DNA from 2 places in the Arthrobacter sp. NPDC058127 genome. Region 1 is predicted to be linked to the other one. Evidence: riboswitches for the same ligand, from Rfam matches in the RefSeq annotation. Region 1 holds a riboswitch; the other holds the start of a gene.
What was found. A riboswitch is a leader RNA that binds a small molecule or an ion and turns the genes downstream of it on or off. The one in region 1 is predicted to bind glycine.

Region 1 (7,436 bases):
CGCGACCGGGCCGACACCGGGTCCGCCGCCGCCGTGCGGGATGCAGAAGGTCTTGTGCAGGTTCAGGTGCGACACGTCGCCTCCGAACTTGCCCGGCTGGGCCAGGCCCACGAGCGCGTTGAGGTTCGCGCCGTCAACGTACACCTGGCCGCCGGCCGCGTGCACGGAGTCGCAGATCTCGCGCACGTCGGCGTCGTACACGCCGTGCGTGGAGGGGTAGGTGATCATGATCGCCGAAAGGACATCCTTGTTGGCGTCGATCTTGGCCTGCAGGTCCGCGTGGTCGATCGTGCCGTCGGCGGCGGTGGCCACCACGACCACCTTCATGCCGGCAAGCACCGCCGAGGCCGCGTTGGTGCCGTGGGCGGACGCCGGGATGAGGCAGACGTTGCGCTGGGCCTCGCCGCGGGAGTGGTGGTAGCCGCGGATGGCCAGCAGGCCCGCGAGTTCGCCCTGGGAACCGGCGTTGGGCTGGATGGAGACCTGGTCGTAACCGGTGATCTCCGTCAGGTCGGCTTCCAAATCTTCGATCAGTTCGCGCCAGCCCTCGGTCTGGGAATCCGGGGCGAAGGGGTGGATCGAGGCGAACTCCGGCCAGGAGATGGCCTCCATCTCGGCGGTCGCGTTCAGCTTCATGGTGCACGAACCCAGCGGGATCATGGTGCGGTCCAGCGCCAGGTCACGGTCCGAAAGCCTGCGGATATAGCGCAGCAACTGGGTCTCGGAACGGTGCGTGTTGAACACCGGGTGCTGCAGGAAGTCCGAAGAACGCCCGACGGCGGCCTCCAGCGCGAAACCCTCACCGGACTCAAGTACCTCAGCGCCAAACACCGCGGCGACGTCGCCGACAATTTCCTTCGTAGTGGTCTCGTCAACCGAGACGCCCACGGTGTCGGCATCGATGATCCGCAGGTTGATGCCCTTGGCCTCGGCGGCAGCAACGATCCCGGCAGCCTTGCCCGGGACGCGGACCGTGACGGTGTCGAAGAAGCTGCCGTGCAGGACCTCAAGGCCCGCGCCCTTCAACGAAGCGGCCAGGGTCCGGGCGTGGTGGTGGGCGGTCTCGGCGATCGCCTTCAAGCCATCGGGGCCGTGGTAGACGGCGTACATCGAGGACACGATGGCCAACAGTGCCTGCGCGGTGCAGATGTTGGACGTCGCCTTCTCGCGGCGGATGTGCTGCTCGCGGGTCTGGAGGGCCAGGCGGTAGGCGGGAGTGCCGGCGTCGTCCTTGGAAACGCCCACCAAGCGGCCCGGCATGGAACGCTCGAGGCCCTTCTGGACGGCCATGTACGCGGCGTGCGGGCCGCCGAAGAACAGCGGCACGCCGAAGCGCTGGGTGGAGCCGACAGCGATGTCGGCACCCTGCTCGCCCGGAGGCGTGATCAGCGTCAGGGCCAGGAGGTCGGCTGCGACGGTGACGAGGGCGCCGCGTTCCTTGGCGGCGGCGATCACGGCGGAGTGGTCGAACACCCGGCCGGAAACGCCCGGCTGCTGCAGCACGATGCCGTTGATCTCGCCCTCGGGCAGGCCGGCGGACAGGTCCGCTATCTCCACCTCGAAGCCCAGCGCCTCGGCGCGGCCCTTCACGATCGCGATGGTCTGCGGCAGGCAATCGGCGTCGAGGAGGGTCTTGCCGTCATGGGCCGTCTTGTTCTTGTTCGCGCGGCGCATCATCAGGACCGCTTCGGCGACGGCGGTCGCTTCGTCCAGCAGGGAGGCGTTGGCGATGGGCAGGCCCACGAGGTCCTGGACCATGGTCTGGAAGTTCAGCAGCGCCTCGAGGCGGCCCTGGGAAATTTCCGGCTGGTACGGGGTGTAGGCCGTGTACCAGGCCGGGGATTCGAGGATGTTGCGGCGGATCACCGGCGGAGTGACGGTGTCGTAGTAGCCCTGCCCGATCATCTGCACGGCCGTTTTGTTCTTGGCCGCCAGCTTGCGCAGCTCGGCCAGGACCTCCACCTCGCTCAGGGCGTTGGCCAAGGTGAGGGGCTTGTCCTGGCGGATGTCATTGGGAACCGCGGTGTCTACGAGCGAATCGACACTGTCGTAGCCAACAGACTTGAGCATGATGTCAATGTCGGCCTGGCGGCGGGCGCCGATATGCCGGTCAACGAACGTAGTGGAGGTTGAACTAACCGTCACGAAGGAACTCCATAAATAAGGCGGCGCAGGGTGCGCCACAGCTAATCGGGTTCCTCCCCGCTCTGTATTGGACCTGAGAGTTTCCGCGAAACCATGCTTGTGGCACTGTTCCGCTTGCACCGTCGGTGAGCACGCGTCAGCGCGCTGCTTTCCAGAGTTGCCTTGCCGCGGCGGTGCGTGGGCCTGAGAGATTCCTGGGGAGGATTTGCTCCTACGGCGCCTGCATCACATGCCTGCAGGACTCTCCCGCCGCAGATCAAAGGCGTATTCAGTTGTGTGAATCGGATTGTGGTTGCCGGTGACGGCTGCCACAACTCCCAATTGTCCTATGGACTGCCCGCGTCCGCAAATATGGTCACCGAGCCGCCGGACTTTCCCAACTGACTGGCACTTGTTGTCGCTTTGGAGCGTCAAAACGACAACAACTGCGAGTGAGTTGGGTGGCCACTCAGCCACGGAGGCGTTCGACGGCGGCCAGCAGCGCACCGACGTCGGCGCTCCTGGCGCTTGCCTTGACTTCCGTATCGCCGGCGCCACCCTCAAGCATCGCGTTGAAGTAAAGTCCATCGCCCATGTACCGGACGGCTTTGGCCATCTCGGGCCCCACTTCCTCGGCGAGCACATCGAGCCATTGTTGCTGGATCCCGGCGAAGCGCCTGCGGGTTTCTTCGTGGGCTACTTCCGCGAGCCGCGTGGCTGCCACGAACACCCGGTCCAAGGGGGTGTCCGCCCAAAGGGAAGACTTGATGAAGAACGCGGCCGAGCCTTCGGGAGCTGCCTTCATTGCCTCGATGTCCAGCGCGGCCAGCCTGTCCATGCGTTCGAGCAAGGAGCCGATCATGGCTTCCTTGTTGGGGAAATGGTAGAGCAAGCCGCCCTTGGAGACGCCTGCGCGCTTGGCGACGGCGTCCAGGGTGGCAGCCCGCTCCCCCACCTCGATCAGCAGGGCTTCAAAGGCATCCAAGACAGCGTCCCGGGCAATAGGTTTTCGCGGCATGGTGTCCATCATCCCTTAGTTCGATGTGGCAGTTCGATGAGTCAGATTGAAACTATACCGTCCAGACGGTACAGTTATCCTCATGTTCACGCCGTCCACAACCCAGCACCCCCGTACCCTCTCGATTCAATCCGCCCCGTGGCGCGATTGGGCTGCCTTGGCGCTCCTGATGTTCCCGGTGCTGCTGGTGGCTGTGGACAATACGGCCCTGACGTTTGCCCTGCCGCAAATCGCCCGGTCGCTGGAAGTGGGGGGCGTGCAGCTGCTGTGGGTCGTGGATGCCTATCCCCTGGTGCTCGCGGCACTGTTGGTGTCGATGGGAAACCTGGGCGACAGGATCGGCCGCCGCCGCTTGCTTTTGATCGGCAGCACGGGCTTCGCCGCAGTTTCAGCGGTCACCGCCTTCGCGCCGTCGGCTGAATGGCTCATCGCCGGACGCGCCAGCATGGGCATCTTCGGAGCCATGCTCATGCCGTCCACGCTTTCCTTGATCCGCAACATCTTCCCGGACCCGAACCGCCGCCGGCTCGCCGTCGCCGTGTGGGCAGCGGGATTCTCAGGCGGTGCCGCGCTCGGGCCGATCTTCGGTGGCTGGCTCGTGGAGCATTTCTGGTGGGGAGCCGTGTTCCTGGTTGCAGTGCCACTATTGCTGCCCCTGCTCGCCTTCGGCCCGTTCCTCATCCCCGAGTCCAAGGACCGCAACCCGGGAAAGCCGGACGTTCCCAGCGTCGTGCTGTCCATCTTGACCATGGCTCCGGTGGTTTATGGCATCAAGGAGTCAGCCGTGCACGGTTTTGGTCCTGGACCCGCGGCCTTCACGGCGTTCGGCCTGGCCATGGGAATCGTCTTCGTCCGCAGGCAGCGCTCTTTGGCATCGCCCATGTTGGACGTGCAGCTTTTCCGGAACAAGGTCTTCAGCACGGCCATCACGGCCAACGTCTTGTCCTTGTTCTCCATGACCGGCTTCATCTACTTCTTCGCGCAGCACTTGCAGCTGGTGGAAGGCCAATCCCCCATGCAGGCGGGGATCGCCATGGTTCCGGCTTTGCTGGCCACCATCGTGGCGGGCCTGGTGGTGGTTCCGCTGGTCAAGCGGATCCGCCCGGGTCTGGTGGTGGCATCGGGTTTGGCACTGAGCGCGGTGGGATACCTCGTGGCCGCCCTGGGCAACCACAGCCAGGGGCCGGGGTACCTTTTGACGGCACTCCTGCTGCTGGCCATAGGGGTTGGCTCGGCCGAGACCATCTCCAACGACCTGATCCTCGGCGCGGTCCCTGCTGACAAGGCGGGTGCTGCATCGGCGATCTCCGAAACGGGCTACGAACTCGGATCATTGCTGGGCACAGCCGTGCTTGGCTCCATCCTGACAGCGTCCTACCAACACCACTTGTTGCTTCCGGGCGAATTGTCCGGCCACGCAGCCGAACGCTCGAGGGAGACCCTCGCCGGAGCCATGGACGCCGCGGCCACACTACCCCAGCCGTTGGGCGACGCCCTGACCTCCGCCGCGCGTGCCGCCTTTGAATCGGGGGTCCACATCACAGCGGCGATCGGGCTGGTACTGATGGCGGGAGCGGCAGTCCTTGCCGCCGTCGTGCTTCGCCGCGTGCCGACGGCAAAGTAGGCGGAGTCTAGACGGCCCGGTTCAAGGCAGCATCAGGCGAGCCGAAACTACGGGTAATTCCGCCCAACGTAGCGGTGGCAAGGGTCGAGAGGTAGTCGTGCCGGCGACGGGCAGTAATGCGCGATTGGGGCTCAAAGGACTGCCCGGGATCGTCCGCGTAATGCGCGGACAGTCCGTCGCGCATGAGGCGGATGCCCTCGGCACGTTGCTGTGAGACCGCAGCGTGCGTTGAACCGAGTTCCTCGGCGAGTTCCTTGACGGTCCGCCCCGCGAAGTAGATCTCCTTGACGACGTACCGCATCTTTTCCGGCAGGGCCTCGACGGCTGCGCGAAGGTACTTGAGGCGCTCATCGGCCAGGACCGAATGCTCCGGGGAGATGGTGTCCGCGGCGACAGTGTCCACGACGACGTCGTCCAGGGGCGACAGCGTCCGTGCGGCGTCTGCCAGGGCGGCTTCCACGACGCTGCGTTCGACGCCGAGGGCCGATGCGGTTTCGGCAACCGAAGGTGTACGGCCAAGAACGCCCGACAGCGTCTCCTGGACCGACATGGTTTCCTTGATGCGTTTACGGGCTGATCGGGTGGCCCAGTCGCTGGACCGCATCTCGTCCGCAAAGGCTCCGACGATCCGGCGGCGCGCAAACGCGCCGAAGGGGACTCCGAGGTTCGGATCGAAGGAATCGGCAGACGTTATCAACGCCACGGACCCTACCGACGCGAAATCGTCGCGCGACAAATGAGAAGCTCTCGCGCAGAGCTCCGACACCAAGTAGCCAACGAGCGGCAAGTGCTGCAGCACCAGCTCGTTGCGTTCTTCGCGATTCAAAATTAGTCCCCCCATGAGACCTGTTTATTGAGTTGCCAAGCCTGATTCCAGGGGCTTCATGGGCGAGCTGCTGAGACGATGCAACGTGCCGAAGATTACATGGAACAGACATGTATTCAGTGAACATACCATCTGAAAAATAACAATGCGTGTACGCTCATGAAAAAGATACAAAAACAGGCCTCGGAACCATCTTCCGAGGCCAAACCGGGGAATGGGGAACCGTGGGGGCGGATGAGCTTTCGGCGCTGCTGTGGCGCGAGCGGAGACAGCTGGAACTGCTGTTGTACCGGCTTGAAACGCAGTTGCTGCACGTTCGGGCAGGCAACTGGCATTGGCTGAAATTCGCTGCCGGTGATGTGGAAAAGGTCCTCGAAAACCTTCGGTTCGACACGCTTTCCCGGAACATCGAGTCGTCGGCCCGAGCGATCGAGTGGCGCCTGCCGGCGAACGCCACCTTGCCAATGATCGCTTCAGTGGCGCCGCCTGGAATCTGGCCGGAACTACTTCAGGAACACCACCGTGAACTCGTCCTGTTGCTCAAGCAAGTCGAAACAACCGCGGCCGCCAACCTCGAGTCTCTCCTGATGGGGCCACAAGGGGCTCGGAACCCGCCGCTTGACTCTGTGCAGCCCGGCGACATTATGGCCCCATCGGCGCCGGGAGCGATCGTGCAAGCGGGCACGGTGGATGACGTGATGCTGCTAGCGGAAAACGCCAATATCGAACGGGCCTTGGCCGTGACGAGGGATTGCTCGCTGCCGCTTCTCAGGGAGTTCCTGGGGTTGGCTTAGCGACGGCTACCGGTGGACGACAGTGTGCAGGAGAATAAAGCTTGGCTGTCCTGAGTTCGGGTTTGCATCGTAGGCGTAAACCTCCGAAAAGTTGCACGATTGCCTGTCCAATTTCGCCCATTCAAGGACGTCCAAGAGGCTGCCGGACGAAATATCGAATGCCTGCGATTTGTCCCAAGCGCCACTGTTGGGGTCGAGCCAGACGTCTATCACTCGAAATGAAGGATCGACGCAGATCAAGTTCATGTCCCGCTCGTCAATCGTCCGAATCTTCATCGCAAAAATCAGATCGCATTCTTGCAGGCAACTTGGGTGTCTGAGCCAACATTCCCCACTTGGGGCGCCTATTCCTTACGTTTCCGAACCGGCGGACGCAGCCCGGCAACGAGTTCCTCGGCTTCGGGGCCGGCCTGGGCAGCCGCAAGGTTGGCAGCGGCGATCGCCTCAACAACTTCGCGACGCTGGATGGACACCCCTCGAGGGGCCTCGATCCCGATCCGCACGCCGTCGCCGCGGCCTTCCATGACGGTGATGACAATGTCCTCACCAATCATGATCTGTTCGCCCGGCTTGCGTGTCAGTACCAGCATGCTCTCAATCTACCTTTCCGAGCACGGCAACGCGGGCGGGCTTGCCGTCCACCCACCCGATGGGAAGGCCGAGTCCGTTGACAGTCTCGGGACTTGCTGTTTCCGACGCGCCGAAAACAGCAAGGGCGTCGACGCGGACGCGCTCGGCGGCAAGTGCGGCGGAAAGCGCACGGACCCAGGCTGCCGTGTCTTCCGCTTTCCGCCCAGCGTCGGCAACCAGCCACAACTGGTCTGCGGCGAAGGCGGCGATGTCCGCCGCATGCGTCACGGCTTCGCCCCGCCTGCCAAGTCCATACGCCACCAGCAAGGTTTGGCCGGTGACGACCGCTTGGGCGCGCGCCGCCGTCGCACCCTGGCGTCCCGCCACGTGGAGGTGCCCGAAAGCGGTCAACGCTCCGGCTGTCCGGACGTCGGAGCCGCCCTCGGCGACGGACATTTCCAGCGCTGGTCCCAAGGCGTC
Region 2 (7,436 bases), on a different contig from region 1:
AAGGCCCTGAGCATCGGGAGGGCGATAGTGTGGTCGCCACCGATCGAGATGAGCTTCTTGTCCTCGCCGATCAGGGGGAGTGCCTGCTCTTCGATTTCGCGGACGGCCCGGGTGATGTCGTAAGGCGTGCAGGCGATGTCGCCAGCGTCGACAACCTGGACTTCGTATACAGGCTCGACGTCCAGTTCGGGGTGGTAGCCGGGGCGCAGCAGCCGGGAGGCTTCGCGGACTGCGGCAGGACCGAACCGGGCGCCTGGCCGGTAGGACGTTCCGCCGTCGAACGGCACGCCGACAATCGCAATGTCGTAGTCCGGAACGCGGTCGATTTGGGGGAGCCTGGCGAAGGTGCCGAGGCCTGCATACCGGGGGACTTTTGTTGCGTCGACGGGACCGATGGGCTTGTGCGTTGTCATTCCGGGATCCTTTGTGCAGTGCTGCCGAGCTGCGATGCCCGCAGCGTTTCGGTGTTGGGAGGGGTGCTCGCCTTTGAGCGGGAAGTAGGTAATCCAATTCTTAGTGACGTGTATCACGGCGTATAGCGGTAGATTGACTACAAATGGCCGAGGCCCTTATACGTTTGTCTAAGGGCCTCTGAGTTGGCCGGAAACCAAGGCGCTGGGAGCATATTTCATGGCGATCACTGTGGCTGAGCTCGTGGCGGAACCCCAGCTCGGGCTCACACTTTTGGCCGGATATACAGGCAGGGACAACCGAATCACCTGGGCACACACTTCTGACCTGCCGAGGCTGTGGGAATGGGTCACCGGCGGCGAACTGATGATGACCAACGGCCTGTCCATCCCGGCCGACGCCCAAGGCCAGGTTGCGCTCGCCGAGGCGCTCGTCGATGCAGGTGCCAGCGCCCTGGCCATCGGGGAAAAGATGCATGCCCCGGATTTGTTGCCCGAGTTTCTGGCGGCATGCGAACTGCTGCCGCTGCCGCTGATTAGCATTCCGTATCCGTTGCCCTTCATCGCCATCGCGCGAACGGTAGCTGAGGCTTCCTTGCTGGAGGAATCGCGGCGCCTGCGGCAGACGGCCCGGGTTTATGACCTGCTCCGTACGGCGGGAACATCCGAGGACCATTGGCAGGGCCTTATCCAAGGCCTTGAGGCCGAGCTCGATGCGGATCTGTTCGTCGTGGACCGGCGCTGCCTTCATCCCTGGCATCCGGATGCTGAGCCGCTGCCGGACTTCCTGAAGGCGGAACTGGCGCCCTTGACAGGGCATATACCCATGACCGGGAAGAAGTTCCAATGGCATCGGCTGCGGGACCGGCATGTGTTGATGATGGACATCCCCACTCACTCCAATGCGGTGCTAGTGGTGCTGCCGAAAAGCGATCCGCACCCTGACGCCGTCGTGCTTCTGCATGCGGCGACGGTGCTGGGGTTGGAACTCTCACGGTCGGCCCTGTCCCTGGAAAGCCGGCATCGCCTGGCGGGCGAATTCCTCCTGCAGGCGTTCGATGGACGTCTCGGGATCGCGGAACTGGAGATCAGGCTCACTGCTTTTGATATTTCGGCGCAGAGTTTTGTGGTGGTTTCGATGGGGGCCGACGACGGCGGGCGGCTGGCGGATATTCACGTCGAACTGTGGCGCCACGGACTTCAAGCCGCTTGCCTGAGGCGTTTCAATACACTTCATGTGGCGATATCAGCAGCGGTGGCCGATGACGTTTTGATCCACTGCGCGGGGCCCGGGGTTCGGATTGGTGTCAGCTCGCCTACGTCTGCCGGGGGCGTCCAACGTGCGCTCCAGGAATCGTTGTGGGCGCTCGGTTCAGCGAAAGGCAATGCCGTAAACCTGTCCCGTTACGCCGAGGGGCCCTCGTGGCTGGGGCTTACCAGTTTCGAGGAGGGGACGGCGTTGGTTCAGCAGCTGCTCGGCCCGATCTTCACGTATGAACAGAGCCAGGAAGGCGATCTCATCGTGACTTTGAAGACCTACCTGGACACCCAGAGGTCGTGGCAAAAGACTGCCGCTGCGCTTTTCGCCCATCGCCAAACCATCATTTACCGCATCCGGAAAATCAGCGAGTTGACGGGGCTCGACATGACCGAAACGTCCACGCTGGCCCAGCTTTGGTTTGCGCTCCAGATTCATGAGGCCATGCACAAGTAAGCCCCGCCCCGGAGAGGACGACGCCCTCGCTCGCTGGGTGAAGCGAGCGACGGCGGCCTTCTCCTTTAGTCCATCGGGCACGGCCAGGGTGCCTTGCTGTTGATTTGCGAGGTGGCTGTTATTGTCCGCTCCGGGCACCCGCGCGGATGGACACGTCTGCGGCATACTGGTCCGACTGGAGCTCGTCCTGGAACCTCGCGTAACGGGCCAGGTGGGCTGGACGGCGGCGCAGGAAGAACCACGCGACGCCGAGCATGATGAACCAGGCCGGCGTGAAGAGCAATGCCGTCAGCGTGTCCGGCTGGGTGGTCAGCGTCCAGAGCACAAAGGCGAAGAACGCGAAGACCACCCACACCATGGGCAGTCCGCCGGGCATCTTGAACGTGGACGCGACGTGCAGCTGCGGGCGACGACGACGGAATGCGATGTAGCTGGCAAGGATGATGGACCAGACGAAGACGAAGCAGACGGCGGACACGGTGGTGACCATGTCGAAGGCCTTGCCGACGTCCTGTCCCGCGTACATCAGGACGACGCCGGAGAGCAGCAGCACGCAGGAGAGGAACAGGGCGTTGCGGGGAACCTTCCGTCGGGACAGGCCGCTGAACAGGGCCGGGGCGTCGCCCTCCTGGGCCAGGCCGTACACCATGCGCGAGGTGGAATAGATACCGGAGTTGGCCGAGGACATGGCCGAGCTCAGCACCACCAAGTTGACCACGGTGGCGGCTGCGCCGAGGCCGGCCAAGGAGAACATGGCGATGAATGGGCTGTGGCCGGCGGCGAACTGGGTCCAAGGAGTGACGGACATCAGGATGATGAGGGCGCCCACGTAGAAGAGGAGCACGCGCACCGGGATAGAGTTGATCGCCCTGGGCAGGTTCTTCTCCGGGTCTTTGGCTTCTGCCGCAGTGGTGCCGACAAGCTCAATGCCCACGAACGCGAAGACCGCGATCTGGAAGCCGGCCACGAAGCCCATGAATTCGTGTGGGAAGAAGCCGCCGTGGCTCCAGAGGTTGGTGAGGCTTGCTGGTCCGGCCTCGGACTGGAACCCGCTGAAAATCATGAACAGTCCCACAACGATCAGTGCCGCAATCGCGATGATTTTGATGAGAGCGAACCAGAATTCTGTCTCGCCGAAGGCCTTCACCGTGGTCAGGTTCAACAGCAGCAGGATCGCGATGGTGGCCAGGCCCGGAATCCACAGCGGGAGGCTCGGCCAGAGTTCCTTTGAGTAGCCCGCGATCGCAATGACGTCCGCGATACCGGTGATTACCCAGCAGAACCAGTATGTCCAACCCGTGAAGAAACCTGCCCACGGACCGAGGAGGTCAGCGGCAAAGTCGCTGAAGGATTTGTAGTGCAAGTTGGACAGCAGCAGTTCGCCCATGGCGCGCATGACGAAGAACAGCATGAAGCCGATGATCATGTACACGAAGATCACGGACGGCCCGGCTGCGGAGATGGTCTTTCCGGAGCCCATGAACAGGCCTGTGCCGATGGCCCCGCCGATTGCAATCAGCTGGATGTGCCGGTTGCTGAGCTGCCGATCAAGATGCGGTGTTTCACTAGCTATGGCGGGCGGTTGATGAATCGTCATGAGGAACTCCATCGTTCAAGTGGCATCACGGTGCCACGATGATTCGGGGTTCCTCCCCGCTCTGTATGGGACCTGAGAGATTCCGCGGCCTCGTGCTTTCGCATGGTTCCGCTTTGCACCGTCGGTGAGCCCGGGTTCCCGGACTGCTTTCCAGAGTTGCCTTGCCGCGGCGGTACATGGGCCTGAGAGTTTCCTGGGGAGGATTTGCTCCTACGGCGACTGCAGAATGTACTGGCAGGACTCTCCCGCCGCAGATCATCAGCGTATTCAGTTTGGGTGAATCGCGGTCTTGGGGCCGGCTTGTACCGTCCGTGGCCGGCTCCTTCAGGGCGGCCACCCGACCCAGTGTGGGATAGCTCACTAAGGAATGTCAACTCCGGCTTTGCTTCGTTTGTCCCCGCTTGATGCCGTTTGTCGATCACTATTTCCGATACCGGATGCGATGTTGCCCCGGCGCTGGCGTTGTGTGTATGGTGTGAGCCGAATCACCCAAATCTGAATATGCCTTTCGAACCGTGGCGGGAGAGTCCTCCCAGTCATCAACCGGGCAGGCGCCGTAGGAGCAAATCCTCCCCAGGAATCTCTCAGGCCCCCGTACCGCCGCGGCGAGGCAACTCTGGAAAGCAGCCTGGCTTCGGTCCGGCTCACCGACGGTGCAAGCGGAACACAACGTGACAATGCGTTCTGCGGAATCTCTCAGGTCCGATACAGAGCGGGGAGGAACCCAAATCGAAGCCGTGCCATTGTGGCCGGCCCTACCTTGGAGTTCCCTTTGACTATTCATTCAACCCCCACCGCTTTTGCAGACCGGCATATCGGCTCACGACGGCAAACCGATGTTGACATCATGCTCAAGGCCGTCGGCTACGACTCCGTTGATGGCCTGGTAGACACCGCGGTTCCCAATGACATCCGCCAGGACAAGCCCCTCACCTTGGCCAACGCCCTGAGCGAGGTGGAGGTCCTGGCCGAGCTGCGCAAGCTGGCGGCCAAGAACAAAACGGCCGTGCAGATGATCGGGCAGGGCTACTACGACACCGTCACTCCGCCGGTGATCCGCCGCAACATCCTCGAATCCCCGGCCTGGTACACGGCCTACACCCCGTACCAGCCGGAAATTTCCCAGGGCCGCCTCGAGGCGCTGCTGAACTTCCAGACCATGGTCCAGGACCTCGTGGGCCTGCCCATCGCCAACGCCTCCCTGCTGGACGAAGCGACCGCCGTCGCCGAAGCGGTCCTGATGATGCGCCGCGCGAACAAGAACAAGACGGCCCATGACGGCAAGACCGTCCTCGACGCCGATTGCCTGCCGCAGACCATCGCGATCGTGAAGGGCCGCGCCGAGGCGCTGGGCTTCGAGGTGGAGATAGCGGACCTGTCCGCCGGCCTGCCCGAGGGCGAGATCAACGGCATCGTGCTGCAGCAGCCGGGCGTTTCCGGCCGGGTGTTCGACCACTCCGCCGTGATCGCCGCCGCCAAGGAACGCGGCGCGCTCGTCACCGTCGCAGCCGACCTCCTGGCCCTGACGCTGATCACGCCTCCGGGGGAGCAGGGTGCCGACATCGCTGTCGGTTCCACCCAGCGTTTCGGTGTTCCGTTGTTCTTCGGCGGCCCGCACGCCGCGTACATGGCGGTCCAGAAGGGCCTCGAGCGTTCCATGCCGGGCCGCTTGGTGGGCGTTTCCAAGGACGACGCCGGCACTCCCGCCTACCGCCTCGCCCTCCAGACCCGCGAGCAGCACATCCGCCGCGAGAAGGCGACGTCCAACATCTGCACCGCGCAGGCACTGTTGGCCATCGTGTCCTCGATGTACGCCGTCTACCACGGCCCCGACGGCCTGAAGGCGATTGCCGAGACCGCCCACCACCACGCCCGCACCCTGGCAGCGTCCCTCAAGGCCGCGGGCCTTGAGGTCCTGCACGGCAGCTTCTTCGACACCGTCACCGTGCGAGTTCCCGGGCAAGCTAAACAGGTCCTTGCCGCCGCCGCGGCCAAAGGGATAAATCTGCGTGCTATCGACCGCGATTTGGTCGGTGTGTCAGTCGATGAAACGACTACTGACCGGACTATCGCTGATGTCATGTACTGCTTTTCGATAGTGGCCGCTTATGGCGCGGAAATAGCCGGCACGACTGAGGGTTTCGCGCTGGAGGCCGCCGTCGGGCGTTCTTCGGACTACCTGCAGCACCCGGTGTTCAACACGCACCGTTCCGAAACCCAGCTGCTGCGCTACATCCGCAGGCTTTCGGACCGTGACCTGGCTCTGGACCGCACCATGATCCCGCTGGGTTCGTGCACCATGAAGCTGAACGCGACCGCCGAGATGGAGGCCATCTCCTGGCCGGAATTCGCCTCGATCCACCCCTTCGCCCCGGATTCCCAGACCGAGGGCTGGCGCGAACTGATCGAAGATCTGGAAGCCGACCTGACGGAGATCACCGGTTACGACCAGGTCTCCATCCAGCCCAACGCCGGTTCCCAGGGCGAGCTCGCGGGCCTGCTGGCCATCCGCGGCTACCACCACTCCCGCGGCGAGGCCCAGCGCAACGTCTGCCTCATCCCGGCGTCCGCCCACGGCACCAACGCGGCCTCGGCGGTGCTGGCCGGCATGAAGGTGGTCGTGGTGGCCACCGCGGCGGACGGCACGATCGACCACGCGGACCTGCAGGCCAAGATCGACGCCAACAAGGATGTCCTTTCGGCGATCATGATCACCTACCCGTCCACGCACGGCGTGTACGACGCCGACGTGCGCGAGATCTGCGACTCGGTGCACGCGGCCGGAGGCCAGGTGTACGTTGACGGCGCGAACCTCAACGCGCTCGTGGGCCTGGCCCAGCCGGGCAAGTTCGGAGGCGACGTGTCGCACCTGAACCTGCACAAGACCTTCTGCATCCCGCACGGCGGCGGCGGACCCGGTGTCGGCCCGGTCGCGGCCAAGGCACACCTGGCACCCTTCATGCCGGGCGACGCCAACAAGGCGGCCCATGAAGACGGCGCTTCTTTGCCAGGGACTGGCGTTGCGATTTCAGCTTCGCGGTACGGTTCGGCCGGTGTGTTGCCGATTTCCTGGGCCTATGTGAAGCTCATGGGCGGCGAAGGCCTGACCGAGGCCACCAAGTCCGCGCTGCTTGCCGCGAACTACATCGCCTCGCGCCTGAACGAGTACTTCCCGGTCCTTTACACGGGTGAGGGCGGACTCGTGGCCCACGAGTGCATCCTGGACCTGCGCGAACTGACCGCCCGGACCGGCGTCACCGCGGAGGATGTGGCCAAGCGCCTCATCGACTACGGCTTCCACGCTCCCACCCTGGCGTTCCCGGTCGCGGGCACCCTGATGGTGGAGCCCACGGAGTCCGAGGACCTCGGGGAGATCGATCGCTTCATCGAAGCCATGATCACCATCCGCAAGGAAATCGACCAGGTCGCGCACGGCGACTTCACGGTGGAGAACAGCCCGCTGCGCCACGCACCGCACACCGCGGCCGCCGTCGTGAGCTCCGATTGGGACCGTGAGTACTCCCGCGAGCAGGCCGTCTTCCCGGTCCACCACCTCAAGCAGGACAAGTACTTCCCGCCCGTCGGCCGCATCGACGGCGCCGCAGGCGACCGGAACCTGATCTGCTCCTGCCCTCCCCTCGAAGAGTTCGAGGAAACCACCGAAACGTTCGAAATCTAAGGACTGACGCAATGACTGAGAACTACACAGCTCTTT

Region 2: linked by a shared signal. The riboswitch ahead of gcvP (aminomethyl-transferring glycine dehydrogenase) and the one ahead of gcvP (aminomethyl-transferring glycine dehydrogenase) in region 1 are both predicted to bind glycine.

The regions. Positions count from the first base shown of each region.
Region 1 covers NZ_JBHVTT010000015.1:29,421-36,856, reverse strand. The annotation lists gene gcvP (aminomethyl-transferring glycine dehydrogenase) at 1-2,145, opposite strand, end outside; glycine riboswitch at 2,307-2,404, opposite strand; gene ACFVTG_RS17800 (TetR/AcrR family transcriptional regulator) at 2,594-3,142, opposite strand; gene ACFVTG_RS17795 (MFS transporter) at 3,225-4,766, shown strand; gene ACFVTG_RS17790 (sigma-70 family RNA polymerase sigma factor) at 4,774-5,607, opposite strand; gene ACFVTG_RS17785 (hypothetical protein) at 5,742-6,386, shown strand; gene ACFVTG_RS17780 (carbon storage regulator) at 6,731-6,976, opposite strand; gene ACFVTG_RS17775 (hypothetical protein) at 6,981-7,436, opposite strand, start outside.
Region 2 covers NZ_JBHVTT010000012.1:130,908-138,343, reverse strand. The annotation lists gene speB (agmatinase) at 1-413, opposite strand, end outside; gene ACFVTG_RS16320 (PucR family transcriptional regulator) at 631-2,124, shown strand; gene ACFVTG_RS16315 (amino acid permease) at 2,243-3,721, opposite strand; glycine riboswitch at 3,882-3,979, opposite strand; glycine riboswitch at 4,231-4,331, shown strand; gene gcvP (aminomethyl-transferring glycine dehydrogenase) at 4,569-7,400, shown strand; gene gcvT (glycine cleavage system aminomethyltransferase GcvT) at 7,412-7,436, shown strand, end outside.